2 regions of the Limosilactobacillus secundus genome follow, and region 2 is predicted to be linked to the other one. Evidence: predicted binding sites of a transcription regulator. Region 2 holds the regulator's gene; the other holds the start of a gene.
What was found. The regulator HrcA, encoded in region 2, represses chaperone genes, less so after heat shock. The targets are predictions, from matches to a motif close to TTAGCACTCNNNNNNNNNGAGTGCTAA.

Region 1: the regulator HrcA is predicted to act here: its motif matches at 3,134-3,160, upstream of groES (co-chaperone GroES).

Annotation. Positions count from the first base shown of each region.
Region 1 covers NZ_JAJGUA010000032.1:44,609-52,453, forward strand. The annotation lists gene LMB57_RS04905 (APC family permease) at 1-600, opposite strand, end outside; gene groL (chaperonin GroEL) at 1,095-2,723, opposite strand; gene groES (co-chaperone GroES) at 2,815-3,099, opposite strand; gene LMB57_RS04920 (redox-sensing transcriptional repressor Rex) at 3,334-3,978, opposite strand; gene LMB57_RS04925 (ABC-F family ATP-binding cassette domain-containing protein) at 4,218-6,155, shown strand; gene LMB57_RS04930 (ketopantoate reductase family protein) at 6,186-7,151, opposite strand; gene LMB57_RS04935 (pyridoxal phosphate-dependent aminotransferase) at 7,165-7,845, opposite strand, start outside.
Region 2 covers NZ_JAJGUA010000022.1:19,672-27,516, reverse strand. The annotation lists gene dnaK (molecular chaperone DnaK) at 1-1,339, opposite strand, end outside; gene grpE (nucleotide exchange factor GrpE) at 1,364-1,936, opposite strand; gene hrcA (heat-inducible transcriptional repressor HrcA) at 1,949-3,001, opposite strand; gene LMB57_RS00650 (hypothetical protein) at 3,121-3,492, shown strand; gene ribF (riboflavin biosynthesis protein RibF) at 3,554-4,501, opposite strand; gene truB (tRNA pseudouridine(55) synthase TruB) at 4,514-5,419, opposite strand; gene rbfA (30S ribosome-binding factor RbfA) at 5,624-5,983, opposite strand; gene infB (translation initiation factor IF-2) at 6,003-7,845, opposite strand, start outside.

The DNA.
Region 1 (7,845 bases), on a different contig from region 2:
ATATGGCATAAAAGTAGTTACGCTATGACCAAAATTACTAGGATGAAAACCCGCCGCAATAAGCATCACAATTGTCAATGTTGGTAATAAAATTTTAAAAATTGATATTAAATTAGTAAAGCGAGTCATCAATTTTACCGACCAGAAATTGATCAAAGTAAAAACAAGCATGAAGCCAAATACAACTAACAATCCCGGAGTCGTAATATTACCGTTTTTCATAAAGTGGTGGGTCCAATTCGCCCATGCCCACGGCCACGAACTCATATATTGAACTGAGGCTACTGCTTCCATTGGGACTAAAGTGATTAATGAAATCCAATTTGCCCATGCAGCAATAAAGCCTAAAAACGGACCGTGGCTATACTGAGCGTAACGACTCATTCCTCCACTTTCTGGAAACATTGCGCCTAATTCAACATAAGTAAGGGCAATACTAATAATGATTATTGCTCCCAAGATCCATGACAAAATAGCAGCTGGTCCCGCAACCTTTGCAGCAGTTCCGGCACCAAACAACCATCCTGAACCAATTAAGGAATTTAAGGCAAGCATTACACCAGAAAATAGCGTTATCTTCTGGAACTTCATTTTTTCCATTTCTTAGTTCCTTTCAGTTATAGTTTGGTTAAAAATTAATACTAATTTACTTTACCACAATTTAAGATTTTTAGATTAACTTTATAGTTGAATCGCCTTAACTGGATTACTATTCTGCTTTATTATTTGAAGCAAATCTTTTATGACTAGAATTACAGTGGCAGTATTATCGTTTGAGTGACAACCTATTAACCCCTCATTCTTAAAGATATCAGCATCAATAATAAAGGTAACTTAATGTTGTTTATCATTAACCAAGTTAAAAGGTAAAACAGCCCCACTTGTTCTTCATAGCTAATTCTTCTGGGCGATCAAATCGGTATTTTTGAACATACTTACCTGCTTGTTCTACTGTATAAACGGGAGATGCTTAACAATTCGATAGCTTATTTTTTCGTCATTGATTTTTCTCTAACAAAAAAAAGATCCTAATATTTGAAAATCAAACATTAGAATCTTTTCTGCCCACAAAATTAAATTTTATTCAGGTGATATTACATCATACCGCCCATGCCGCCTTGTGGAGCAGCAGGGCCTTGATTATTAGCATTTGGATCTGGCTTATCAGCAACAACTGCTTCAGTAGTAAGAAGCAATGCTGATACAGAAGCAGCGTTTTGAAGAGCAGAACGGGTAACCATTGTTGGGTCAACAATACCAGCCTTGATCATATCTTCAAACTTGCCATCTGCAGCGTTGTAACCAATACCTTCTTTTTCGTTCTTTAATTCATTAACAATAACAGAGCCTTCAACACCAGCGTTTTCAGCAATTTGACGAACTGGTGCTTCAAGGGCAGCCTTAACAATATTGATACCAGTTAATTCATCACCATCGGCTTCAATCTTGTCAAGAGCAGGAATTACGTTAATTAAAGCAGTTCCACCACCAGGAACAAATCCTTCTTGAACAGCAGCACGAGTAGCGTTCAAGGCATCTTCAATCCGGTACTTCTTTTCCTTCAATTCAGTTTCAGTTGCGGCACCAACCTTAACAACGGCAACCCCACCTGAAAGCTTTGCAAGACGTTCTTGAAGCTTTTCCTTGTCAAAGTCGGAAGTTGACTTAGCAATTTCTTGCTTAATTTGGTCAACACGTTCTTGGATAGCTTCCTTTGAACCAGCACCATCAACGATAGTAGTAGTATCCTTTGTAACTGTAACCTTGTTGGCTTGACCTAATTGATCAACAGTAGCGTCCTTAAGACTCATCCCAAGGTCATCAGAAATAACAGTACCCCCAGTCAAAACAGCAATATCTTGAAGTTGAGCCTTACGACGGTCACCAAAGCCTGGAGCCTTAACAGCAACAACATTAAAGGTACCACGAATCTTGTTCAATACAAGGGTTGGTAATGCTTCACCAGTAATGTCATCCGCAATGATCAAGAGAGCACGGCCTTCTTGAACAACTGATTGAAGTAATGGCAAAATGTCTTGGATGTTACTAATCTTCTTGTCAGTAATCAAAATATATGGGTTATCAAGGTCTGCTTCCATCTTGTCGTTATCAGTTACCATGTATTGTGACATGTAACCACGGTCAAAGCTCATTCCTTCAACAACGTCAACACTAGTGTCAACTCCACGAGAATCTTCGATAGTAATTACACCATCATGGCCAACCTTTTCCATTGCATCAGCAATTAACTTACCAACTTCTGGATTAGCGGCTGAAATAGAAGCAATTTGTTCAATATCATCCTTTGTCTTTACATCGTGTGACATCTTCTTCAAAGCTTCAACAGCAACTTCAGTAGCCTTGTCAATACCACGACGAATACCAACTGGATTTGCACCAGAGGTAACGTTCTTCATACCAGCATTAACAATTGCTTGAGTTAAAACAGTAGCAGTTGTAGTACCATCACCGGCAATATCGTTAGTCTTTGAAGCAACTTCGGCTACTAACTTTGCACCCATATTTTCAAATTGGTTTTCAAGTTCAATGCTCTTAGCAATAGTTACACCATCATTAGTAATAGTTGGTGTGCCATAGCTTTGTTCCAAAACAACATTCCGTCCCTTTGGACCCATCGTTGTCTTAACAGTATCAGCTAATTTATCAACACCACTGAGCATAGCGCTCCGTGCATCTTCAGAAAACTTAATTTCTTTTGCCATTTATGTCACCTCAAAATTAAATTCTTTATTTAAAAGAGACGGTGAAGGAATTTTATTCTTTCTGTCTCCTGCTCTTAATTCGCTTATTTAACTATTCAACGATTGCTACTAAGTCTTTAGCATGAACAACTAAGAACTTTTCACCGTCGTATTCTACTTCATTGCCTGCGTACTTATCAAATAATACGCGATCGCCTTCCTTAACAGCTGGAGCAAGCTTTTGTCCGTTTTCCAAAGTACGACCTTCTCCAACGGCAATAACCTTTCCAGTAGTTGGCTTTTCCTTCACATTGGAAGCAAGGACAATTCCACCAACTGTCTTTTCTTCTTCAGTTTCAGCTTTTAGAACAACGCGATCTCCTAATGGTTTTAACACGTTAATCCCTCCATCTTGTTAATAAATTTTATTTTTAGCACTCAAGTTCATCAAGTGCTAATCACATGTTTAAATATAACATGTTCTCTTCAAAATGCAACAAAAACACTTTGACTTTTTTTGACCATTTTTTAAAACTTAAGGGATCCTACCTACAATCCATGACTTTTATTAATAATTTAGTAAACAAAAAGCATTGGTTGAACGCTTTCATCAAACCAATGCTCTCTTAATTTATTCAATTGAATCTTCAGTATAATTTTTAATGAAGTAAATCAATGTTTGAAGTTCGTTTGTTAAGTCAATGTTTTGAACTTGAACATTTTTAGGCACAGATAAACGAACAGGAGTAAAGTTAAGAATTCCCTTCACACCAGCTTCAACTAATTGGTCTGCAACATGTTGGGCCTTGATTCCAGGAACGGTTAGAATAACAACGTCAATCTGTTGCTCTTTTAATTGCTTGACCATATCCTCGGATGGGTAAATTGGAATACCACTTTTGACTGTATTAGCATATTCTGGTTTAGTATCAAATGCCGCACTGATCCGTAAGTTGGTATCTTGGTGGAAGTTAAAGTTTAACAAGGCACTTCCCAAACTACCAACCCCGACTAAGGCAACACTAACTAATGAGTCTTGGTGCAAGATTCCTTTAAAAAACTTTAATAGACTTTCAACGTCATAACCGTATCCCCGCTTACCTAATTCACCAAAATATGAAAAGTCACGACGAATCGTTGCCGAATCAACTTGCACAGCCTCCGAAAGTTCAGTTGATGATACCCGTTGCTTGTTTGCGTCTTTCAATACATTTAAATACCGGAAATATATTGGCAACCGTTTCGCAGTCGCGCGTGGAATCTTTTTATTAGCCATTCTACTTTTGTTCCTCCTAAAATAAGCCCTTCTCAACCTAGTTTGCCAACTAATTACTAAGTTTTTGATAAGGATAATGTTACTAATCTTTACTTTGTGAAATTTAAGTCTGAGTATATTCTAGCAATTAAACCCTTTTTTGTGAACTAAAATACAAAAATATTTTCAACTTTTTATTTAAAATTAAAAATCTGCTAAAATAAAACCATATTAAATAACGAATTAAATGAGGTTTCAATATGTTACTTTTACAGACAAATGACGTTGTGCGTCGATTTGGCGCGGACGTTTTATTTCACAATATGAACATGCAAATCCAAGAGCATGGCCGTACTGCGCTTGTTGGGCGTAACGGTGCTGGTAAGACGACCTTGTTAAAAATGATCGCTGGAATCACCGAACCAGATGAAGGAACAATTACGAAGGTTAAAGATTTGACAATTGGTTATTTGGCTCAGAATCAAGGACTCGATAGTCAAAATAGCATTTGGACTGAATTAGATACCGTTTTTGCTCCTCTCCACAAACTGGAAACACAAATTCATGATCTTGAACAGCAACTAGCCGACCTCGACAGTGCCGCTAGTAATTATCAACAAATTCTTTCAACATACGATAATTTACAAACTGCCTTTAAAAAGCAGGGTGGTTTTGAATACGAATCACGGATGCGGGGAATTTTACATGGATTTGGCTTTGGCGAAGATAGTTATGATACGCCAATTAATTCCCTTTCAGGAGGGCAAAAAACTAAACTCGCCTTAGCAAAGATTCTTCTGCAAGCACCTGGACTTTTGATTCTAGATGAACCGACTAACCACCTTGACATGAACGTTCTTTCATGGTTAGAAGATTATCTTAAAAGTTATCAAGGCGCATTGCTTATCGTCTCTCACGACCGTTACTTCTTAGATCGGGTTGTCAGCGATGTTTATGATCTCGATAATAAAACGCTCACCCACTATACTGGTAACTACACGCAATTTGTTAAACACAAGCAAGAACGATTACAAGCAGAGTGGAAACACTATGACCAACAACAAAAAAAGATTGCCAAGTTAGAAGACTTTGTTAATCGAAATATTGTTCGCGCTTCAACAACTAAACGTGCTCAGGCGCGACGAAAGCAATTAGAAAAAATGGAGCGGCTTGAGCGTCCAGAAACTGATGATAAATCAATTCATTTCCAATTCCATTCTGAAAAAGATAGTGGAAATGAAGTTCTTGATGTAGAGCAGGCAAAAGTTGGCTACGATGAACAGATCCTTGCTGGGCCGCTTTCATTTAATGTCCGCAAGCCACAGCGCGTTGGGATTATCGGACCAAATGGAATCGGAAAGTCAACTTTACTTAAATCTATTCTCCATAAAATTCCGTTAATTAGTGGAACAATTAAACTCGGTGCTAACCTCGATATCGGTTACTACGACCAGGAACAGCAACAATTACATCCAAATAAAACAGTTTTAGAAGAAGTATGGGATGACCATCCAGAAGTACCTGAAAAAGATATTCGTTCATTATTAGGTAGTTTCTTATTCGTTGGTGATGATGTTTATAAAGTCGTTCATGACCTATCTGGTGGTGAAAAGGCACGATTGGAGTTAACTAAACTCTCATTTAAACCGATTAATTTTCTTATCCTTGATGAACCTACTAACCACTTAGATATTGATAGTCGCGAAGTTCTTGAAAATGCAATTAACGAATTTAGCGGAACTGTTCTCTTTATTTCTCACGACCGTTACTTTATTAATCAGGTTGCAACCGATATCTTAGCAATGGAACATGATGGAATTAAACATTACGAAGGCAATTATGATGACTACCTAATTGCTAAGGAAAAAGAAAGTTCACCTGAAACCACTTCACCTAATCCCAACAATACTGCTAAAGCACCAGCTGGCAAGCAATCTTATCAGCAAAGCAAAGAACAGCAGCGTGCTCGGCGCAAAATCCAGCGACAAGTTGATGAGCTTGAACAACAGATGGCAGAATTAGAAAAAAAGCAAACTGCAATTCAAGAACAAATGAGCCAGCCAGAGATTGCTACGGATATTGGAAAATTAACCGATCTCCAGAAAAAACTTGATGAACTGTCAGCTAAATCTGAAGAAGTTGAACTTGCATGGACAGAAGCAGCAGAAAAACTGGAAGAATTTGATCAAGAAAACTAAAAGAAGAAGCGGACCTTTCCGCTTCTTCTTTTAGTTTTGTCGAAATTTACGCGTATTCTCTGCCAGATGAACCAAATTACGTAAAAAGTCATGAGTTGATGCCTCATAGTTATACTTCTTACCTAGGTCATAAATGTACCCATTAATGTAATCGACTTCTGTTGGTCGATTTTTACTCATATCTTGGTACATTGATGGGTAATGAAGCGGATTGGTAACTTCACTGACATACTTTATTGTTTGCCACTCCTCTTCACGGGTACTTAAGAGCTGGATGCCAGCCCGTTCTGCAACATCGAATGCTTCATTAATTAGCTGCTTACCAAGCTTTTCTGCACCATCATAATCAATAAATTGCCCCATTTGAATCTCAAAAAGCGTGCAGATCGTATTAATAACAGAATTGAAGACTACTTTTGTTAGGAGGGTCCCATAAAAATTATCATTAAGATGGGGATTAATATTCGCCGTGGTAAAGTCCTCAACAATTTGTTTTACCCGCTCATCTGGTTCGCCGACTTGGGGAGCTAGGTTGATCGAACCAGCACCAGGTTTACCAATAAAGTCCACATCCCCCGCCTTATTAAGAACCGTCCCGATTAAACAAGTACCGGCTACGACATGTTCTTTAGGAAAATAGTGGTTAATTTTTTCAATATGTCCCATGCCATTCATTCCCGAAAAGACATATTGATGGTCAGGATGGAAGAAATGAGCACTGCGTTGTAACAAATCACTGAGCGTCATCTGCTTAGCAAAAACGATAAACACATCTGGATCACCATCATATTCTTCTGGTGAATAAATATTAATCGGGACAAGGTGACGATTTTCATGGTCCCGAGAAACGTAAACCCCACCCTGTTGTTTAATAGTTTCAACTTGGGGAGCCCAGTTATCAACAAAATCAACCTTAGCGCCAGCCAGTTCTTGAAGCAATACGCCAAATCGTAGTCCCATTGCCCCTGCACCTAAAACCGTATATTTCAAAGCCATAATCTTTTCCTCCTTAATTAAATAAATTCAGTTTAGCAATCCGCTTAACGGCTTCCGTTAATCGTGCTGGTTCAATCAAAAGGCCAATCCGCACATAACCTTCACCATGTTTGCCAAAGCCATTGCCGGGTGCTACTGCCACGCCAGCTTTGTCCAATAATAAGTCTGCAAAGCTTTCACTGGTATAACCCTTTGGAACCGGCATCCAAGCATAAAAGGTACCCTGGGGAGCAATGGCATGCCAGCCAATTTTTTCCGCCGCATTAATAAAGGCATTCCGTCTTTCTTCATAACGACCAACGATTTCTGTAATTGCCTCATCACGCTGTGGTAGCGTCAAGGCATCAATAGCAGCTTCCTGTAAGGCGGGAAAAAGGCTAACAAATAAATGGTCTTGAATTAAGTTTAAGGCTTCAATAATATCTGCATTACCAACTGCAAATGCGATTCGCCAGCCTGCCATATTGAACGTCTTAGAAAAGGTATAAAATTCAATTCCCACATCTTTAGCGCCTGGTGTTTCCATAAAACTAACTGGCGCTTGACCATCAAAGCCAATTGCGCCATAGGCAAAATCACTAATAATACCCACGTGATACTTCTTGGCCCACGCAACGAGTTCTCGATAAAACTCGGGAGTAGCTACAGCCCCCGTTGGATTATTAGGATAGTTAAGATAGAAGAATTTAGCACG
Region 2 (7,845 bases):
CTTTGATTTGAGGAACACCACGAGGAGCAGCAGGAATATCAGTTAGTTGGAAGTTACCCAAAGTCTTATTGTCTGCTGCCATTGGACGTTCACCTTGAAGAACGTGAATGTCAACAGCTGGTTGGTTATCAGCAGCAGTTGAGAAGATTTGACTCTTTGAAGTAGGAATAGTTGTGTTACGATCAATCAACTTAGTGAAGACACCACCCATGGTTTCAATACCAAGTGAAAGTGGAGTAACATCAAGTAATACAACATCCTTAACATCACCAGTAAGAACCCCACCTTGAATAGCTGCACCAAGAGCAACGGCTTCGTCAGGATTAATTGAGTGGTTAGGTTCTTTACCAGTTAATTCCTTAACCATTTCTTGAACGGCAGGAATACGAGTAGATCCACCATTTAAGATAACTTCATCAATGTCGTCAAAGGTAAGATCCGCATCTTTCAAAGCATTCAATACTGGTTGCTTTGTCCGTTCAACTAAGTCATTAGTTAATTGGTTAAATTGTGCCCGACTTAATGTCTTTTCCAAGTGCAATGGGCCGTTTTCACCAGCTGAAATAAATGGTAAGCTGATTTGCGCTTCTTGAACACCTGACAAGTCTTTCTTAGCCTTTTCAGCAGCATCCTTCAAACGTTGAAGAGCCATCTTGTCTTGAGAAAGATCAACACCGTGTTCTTCCTTAAAGCCATCGATTAACCAATCCATAATCTTTTGGTCAAAGTCATCCCCACCTAAATGAGTATCACCATTAGTAGAGAGAACTTGGAAGACACCGTCACCTAATTCAAGGATGGAAACATCGAATGTACCACCACCAAGATCATAAACAAGGATCTTTTCATCTTTGTCCTTCTTATCAAGACCGTATGCTAATGATGAAGCAGTAGGTTCGTTAATAATCCGCTTAACATCAAGGCCCGCAATTTTACCGGCATCCTTAGTAGCTTGACGTTGAGCATCATTGAAGTATGCAGGAACAGTAATAACTGCTTGAGTAACAGTATCACCAATGTAATCTTCAGCATATTTCTTAAGGTATTGCAAAATCATTGCTGAAATTTCTTGTGGAGTATATTTCTTACCATCAACTTCAACAGTGTATCCTGCTTCACCCATGTGACTCTTGATTGATGAAATAGTGTTAGGATTAGTAATTGCCTGACGCTTTGCTACTTCCCCAACTTGAGTTTCACCATTCTTAAATGAAACAACAGATGGTGTTGTCCGACTTCCTTCTGGGTTGGTGATAATCTTAGGTTCATTACCTTCCATAACAGCAACCGCAGAGTTAGTAGTACCTAAATCAATACCAATAATCTTATTACTTGCCATAATTTATTTCCTTCTCTCACAAATTTATTGAGCTACAACAACCATTGCTGGGCGTAATACCCGGTCTTTGAGTTGATATCCTGCTTGAAGAACATTAACAACAGTTTCAGGCTTCTGACCTTCTTCGACCGGAACAGTTTGAACTGCTTGGTGAAGAGTAGGATCAAATGTTTCACCATCAGCTTTGATTTCAGTGATGCCATGGTCATTTAATGCCTTGACAAGGTGATCATGAACCATTTGAATACCCTTTTTAAGTTGTTTACCATTATCGTCTACAACTTCAATTGCTAATGCTCGTTTAAGGTTATCAAGCACTGGTAAAATTGACTTTGCTAAATCCTGACCATCATATTTAAGGATTTGAGCCCGTTCTTTATTAAAACGATTAGTCATATTTTGAATTTCTGCTTCTGCTCGTAAATATTTGTCATCTTTATCAGCGAGCTGCTTCTTTAAGTCAGCGATCTCTTCCTTTAATTTGGAAGTTTGATCATCCTTCTTATCTGAAGCCTCTTTTTTTATATCTTTTTTAGGTGCCTTTTCATTTTCAGGCGCAGTTTGTTTTTGTTGATCTTCTTGTTTTTCCTTGGCCAATTAACTCGCCTCCTATGAATCATAATAGTGACGGTAGAAATCTAATAGCCGTTTTGCTAATTCTTGGCGAAAGGCATTTACAATTCCAATTGTCCGTGAATAAGGCATCCTTGTTGGACCAAGAACTGCAATAATTCCTCGTCCATATTGTTCAACATTATAACTTGCAGTAATCAAGCTATAATCATCAAGAAGCTTATTCTTAGAGATTTCCTGACCGATTTTAACATTAACTCCATTATCTGAGGTAAGCGTCGAATCCAAGATATTCGATAAATTGTCATTCTTATCTAACAAGCCATACAGTGATTGGATTGCGTGGGGATCATGAGTACTTGCAAAATCCAGTAAGTTCAGTCGACCACCAACGAAAAAACGCTCACGTGCTGCTTGAGATAAGACATTATCAAAAATATCAAGGAAGCCATCGGGACTATGCATATAATGCAGAACCTGAAGTGGGATATCATCTTTTAGTCGTTTTACCACTTCTGATAGCGGCAAACCAACTAATTGATCATTAATCATTCTAATTACTGCCTGCATTGCATCTGTGTCAATGTCCGGCGGCAAAGTGAATGACTGATTTTCAACCTCACCGCTGTCGGTAACTAAGATCGCAATAACCTTATGATTCCCCAGCGGTACAACTCGAAAGCCACTCAAACGAACACTTTCTTGCTCAGGCTTTAATGTAAAAGCAGTATATGAAGTTAAGTTTGATAAGATATCTGCTGAATGCGAAATAATTTCGTCAATCTTTTGAAAACCAGTTCCAAGTGAGTTTTGAATCACTACCAGATCATTATCAGTAACTGCTTGTGGATCAAGCAAGTTATCGACATAATAACGATAACCTCGTTTCGATGGAACCCGGCCTGATGAAGAGTGCTCTTTTAAGATCAAATCATTGTCCTCTAAAACCGCCATCTCATTACGGACAGTTGCTGAACTGACCTTAAAAGGCAACTTTTCTGCTAAATGTTTTGATCCAACCGGTTGACCAGTTGATGTGTATTGACGTACAATCGCTTGCAGAATCTTTTTCTGTCGTTGTGTTAGCATCGTATATCACTTCCCCTTTTAGCACTCATTAGGGTCAAGTGCTAAACACACTGTATAATATACCAATTACTACCCTAAAAGTCAAGAAACGTCAAACAATTTTTAAAGGAGCTTTATCCATGAAACATAAAGAACATCGCTATATTCAACCCCAAAATACTCAAGAAGCAATGTTATTAATTCAGAAGTTATTTAATAAATACCGTAATGCGCCCCTAACGAATGAACTATTAGAATACCATAACAACCTAATCTATCGCTTGCAGTCAGATATTAAAGACGAAGCAACTAAGGAGAACAATCTTAATCAACTGAAAGCACTTGCTTCCATGACTGAAATTATGCGGAACTGGACAACAGTGCGCTTAAACGGCCAGCCTTTTAACGGGAAAATGCGGCATTTCAAATTAGTGACTGATGGCGGATTCAAATTTGAACGAAATATTCATAAGATTAACCAGACTACCAGTCATCGTGGAAGTCGGCATTAAAAAAAGAGGTTTGATAAATCTTGTTGGCACAATTGCCACGAAAGATCAATCTAAACCTCTTTTATTTATATTTTTCTAAAATACGCCGGGCGTTTTGTTCATCTTGTTTCATCTGTGCAACTAATGCATCCGCTCCCGTGAACTTTTCTTCGCCACGAAGATACTGATACCAACGCACAACTACTTCCTCGCCATACACCATTTGTTGAAAATCAAATAAGTTAATTTCAACCGTTAATTGATTAGCATCGCCAAATGTTATGTTGTGACCAACGCTTGCCATTCCATTATACCACTTCTTACCGAGCTTAACTTTGACGGCATAGACCCCAATCCCAGGAAGTCGCTCCTCTTCCGGATGCTCAACATTGATCGTAGGAAAGCCAAGTGTTCGTCCACGAGCTAAGCCATGAACTACTAAGCCAGTTGTTTGATAAGGATATCCTAATGCTTGATTAGCTGCTTTCACATTACCAGCATCAATTAATTTTCGAATTTCTCGAGAACCAACCTTTTCTTGACTTCCATCCTCAGTAAATTTGGGCACAGTAACAACTTCAAACCGCCCTGCTGCATATTTAGGAAGTAGCTTCATTGATGCAATATCTTCTTTACCATAAGTATGATCAAACCCTGCCACGACCGTTTGAGCATGAAAGCCTACCAAATACTCATCAACAAACTGCTGAGGAGAAAGGCTTGCGAATGATGATGTAAAACTTATTAAATAAATCCGATCAACATCAAGATCGTTTAATAATTCAAGCTTCCTATCGACCGTTGATAAATATTTAAAGCCGCCCTTATATTGACGATAAACAATTCCAGGAGCATGATCATACGTCAAAACTACTAATGGCAATCCTTTTTCACGGGCAATTTCACGGGCACGTTTGATTACTGCTTGATGCCCCCGATGAACACCATCAAAGAAACCCATTGCAAGTACAATTGGCCCCGCAGGAATTAGGCTTTTTTCCAAAGGATGGTGAATTTTTATAACTTGCAACTCCTACACTCCTCAATTAACTGCAAACATTTTAGTTGGCTTATACATTTTATTTTTCGAATCAAAATGATACAGTGCTTTTACTTGTCCATCAAATGATAACACAATTTCCTTCTCGCTAATATTAAGTTCACTTGGAGAAAGCCATCCTCCATTTTGAACCTTTTTCCATTGATCCACTTGAATCGTTAATTGCGGATATTCCTTTAAAGCATAATCTAAAGGATACAAGTATTGCTGGAGAGTTTGGGTCGCAACAGCATCTCGAACGTCGTCTAAACTTAAAGTCTGATCAAGAGTAAAGCCTCCACTCTTCAACCGCGTTAGCAAACTCATTACTCCTGGATACCCTAGTTTACGTGCAAGATCCACAACAAGTGTCCGAATATAAGTGCCCTTACTACATTCAACATTAAAACGGATTCGTTGTTGTTTATTTTTCTCATCATACTTTGAGCTTAGTAATTCAAATTTACTAATAGCCACTTGCCGTTTGGGCCGTTCAACAGTTTCCCCAGCTCTTGCATATTCATAAAGTTTTTTTCCATTTACTTTTACAGCCGAATACATCGGTGGGATTTGTATTATTGTCCCCGTTAATAAATTCATGGCTGCTAATATTTCACTAGTGGGAATTTCATCTGCAACTACTTTTTCTTCAATTTTGTCTCCATCAAGGTCTTGGGTAGTAGTCGCAAACCCAATTAAAAGCTCACCTTGATATTGTTTTCCTGACTGCATCAAATAGTCAACAACTTTGGTAGCATTTCCAACACAAATTGGTAAAACGCCCGCTACACCTGGGTCAAGCGTTCCTGAATGACCAATCTTTTTAGTTTTTAAAATTTGTCGTAGTCGACTAACACAGGCAAAACTAGTCATCCCGCGTTCTTTATATAAGGGTATTATTCCATCCATCGTTATTCCTCCAAGGGGCTGTGGTATAAGTCAAGTCACTTTCACAAAAGACAAATAGCATAAGCGTAGTACAACAATGGCCTCCATCGCTCGGTAAAACCGAACGTTGGAGGCCTCTTGTTGCTTGCGGGAGCTCCCAGAGGCTAACTTCATGGCGAAAAACGAACTCACAAGTAACTTCTGTCTCGCTCCCTTTTTTGCTAATTATTTTTCTTTTTTGTGTAAGTCGTTAATGAGTTGATCAATTCGACTACCGTAAGCAACTGATGGGTCTCTTACAAATTTGATTTCTGGAGTCTTAAAAATATTAAGACGTGCGCCTAATTCACTGCGAATTAACCCAGTCGCCTTATCTAATCCAGCCTGTGCCTTTTCTGCATCAGAAGCAAGATCTGACAAGATACTGTAATAGATGGTTGCTTGCTGGAGATCACCAGTAACATCCACACCTGTAATTGTAACGTTTTGTACACGTGGATCACGAACACGTTTTAACAAGATTTCATCAACATCTTTTTGAATTTCTTGAGCTAAACGATCTACTCGATATTGTTTACTTGGCATCTTTATCTCTCCTCAGTTTTTATTTAACTGGAACTTCCTTCATCTTGTAGGCTTCAATAACATCCATTTCCTTAATATCATTGTAGTTTTCAATTGTCAAACCACATTCGTAACCTTGCTTAACTTCTTTGACATCATCTTTGAAGCGTTTAAGACTACCTAATTCACCTTCGTAAATAACAACACCATCACGAACTAAACGGACTTTTGCATCACGGGTAATCTTACCAGACGTAACCATTCCCCCGGCAATTGTACCAACCTTTGATGCCTTATAGATTTGACGAACTTCTACTTGACCAATTGTTTCTTCTTTGTATACCGGTTCAAGCATCCCCTTCATCGCATCTTCAACTTCTTCAATTGCATCGTAAATAACACGGTGAAGACGGATATCAATACTATTAGAATCAGCTAATGTCTTAGCTACGGCAGTTGGACGAACATTAAATCCAATGATAACCGCATTCGATGCTTCAGCCAAAGTAACGTCACTTTGATTAATGGCACCAACAGCTTGGTGAATAATATCAACACGAACACCGTCAACTTTAATCTTTTGAAGGCTTTGACTTAAAGCTTCAACTGATCCCTGAACATCGGCTTTAATAATAATTGGTAAGGTCTTCATTTGACCCTTCTTCATAGTTGCAAAAAGGTTATCTAATGTAACATGAGAAGTCTTTTGACGTTCTTTATCCATTGCACGTTTAGCACGTTCTTCACCTGCTGCACGGGCAGTCTTTTCATCATCAAAGACAACAAACCGATCCCCAGCTTCTGGTACTTCATTTAGGCCAGTAATCTCAACAGGAGTAGATGGGGTAGCTTCTTTAATACGACGACCATTTTCATTTGTCATTGTCCGCACACGACCAAATGTGTTACCAACAACAATTGGGTCCCCAACATGAAGAGTACCCTGTTGAACTAAAACAGTAGCAACTGATCCCCGACCTTGATCAAGACGGGCTTCAACAACTGACCCAGCCGCATTTTGATCTGGATTAGCCTTTAATTCCAGCATTTCAGCTTGAAGCAGAATCATATCAAGTAATTCATCAAGATTCTTACCAAATTTGGCAGAAATCTTAACAAAAATTGTATCTCCACCCCAGTCTTCCGGAATTAAGTTATACTTTGCTAATTCTTCAGTTACACGATCTGGATTTGCACCTGGCTTATCAATCTTGTTAACCGCAACAATAATTGGTGTTTGGGCAGCTTGTGCGTGGTGAATAGCTTCAACTGTCTGTGGCATAACTCCATCATCAGCTGCAACAACAAGGACCGTAATATCAGTAATATTAGCTCCCCGTGCACGCATTTCAGTGAAGGCAGCGTGTCCAGGCGTATCAAGGAAAGTAATTAATTGGTCATTATAATGAACTTGGTAAGCACCAATTTCCTGGGTAATTCCTCCCGCTTCATGTTCAGTAACATGAGAGTGACGTAATTTATCAAGTAAGGTTGTCTTACCATGGTCAACGTGTCCCATAACAGTAACAACAGCTGGCCGCGTTACTTGATGTTCAGTATTATTTTGTTCATCTTCAAACATCTTATCAATGTCTGAAACATCAACTTGAACCTTTTCCTTAGCCTCAATACCGTAATCAGTTGCTAATAATTCAATTGTATCCTTATCAAGTGACTGATTCTGGTTGATCATTACACCAAGCATAAATAACTTTTTAACGATTTCTGCTGGTGAACGGTGTAAGATCTTTCCTAAGTCTTGGGCATTCATCCCATCAGTATATTCCAATACTTCTGGAAGCGGCTTATCTTTTCGTTGTGTTGGTTGCTTATGAGCTACCTCACGTAACCGCTTATTCTTATTATGTTTCTTATTAAAGCGT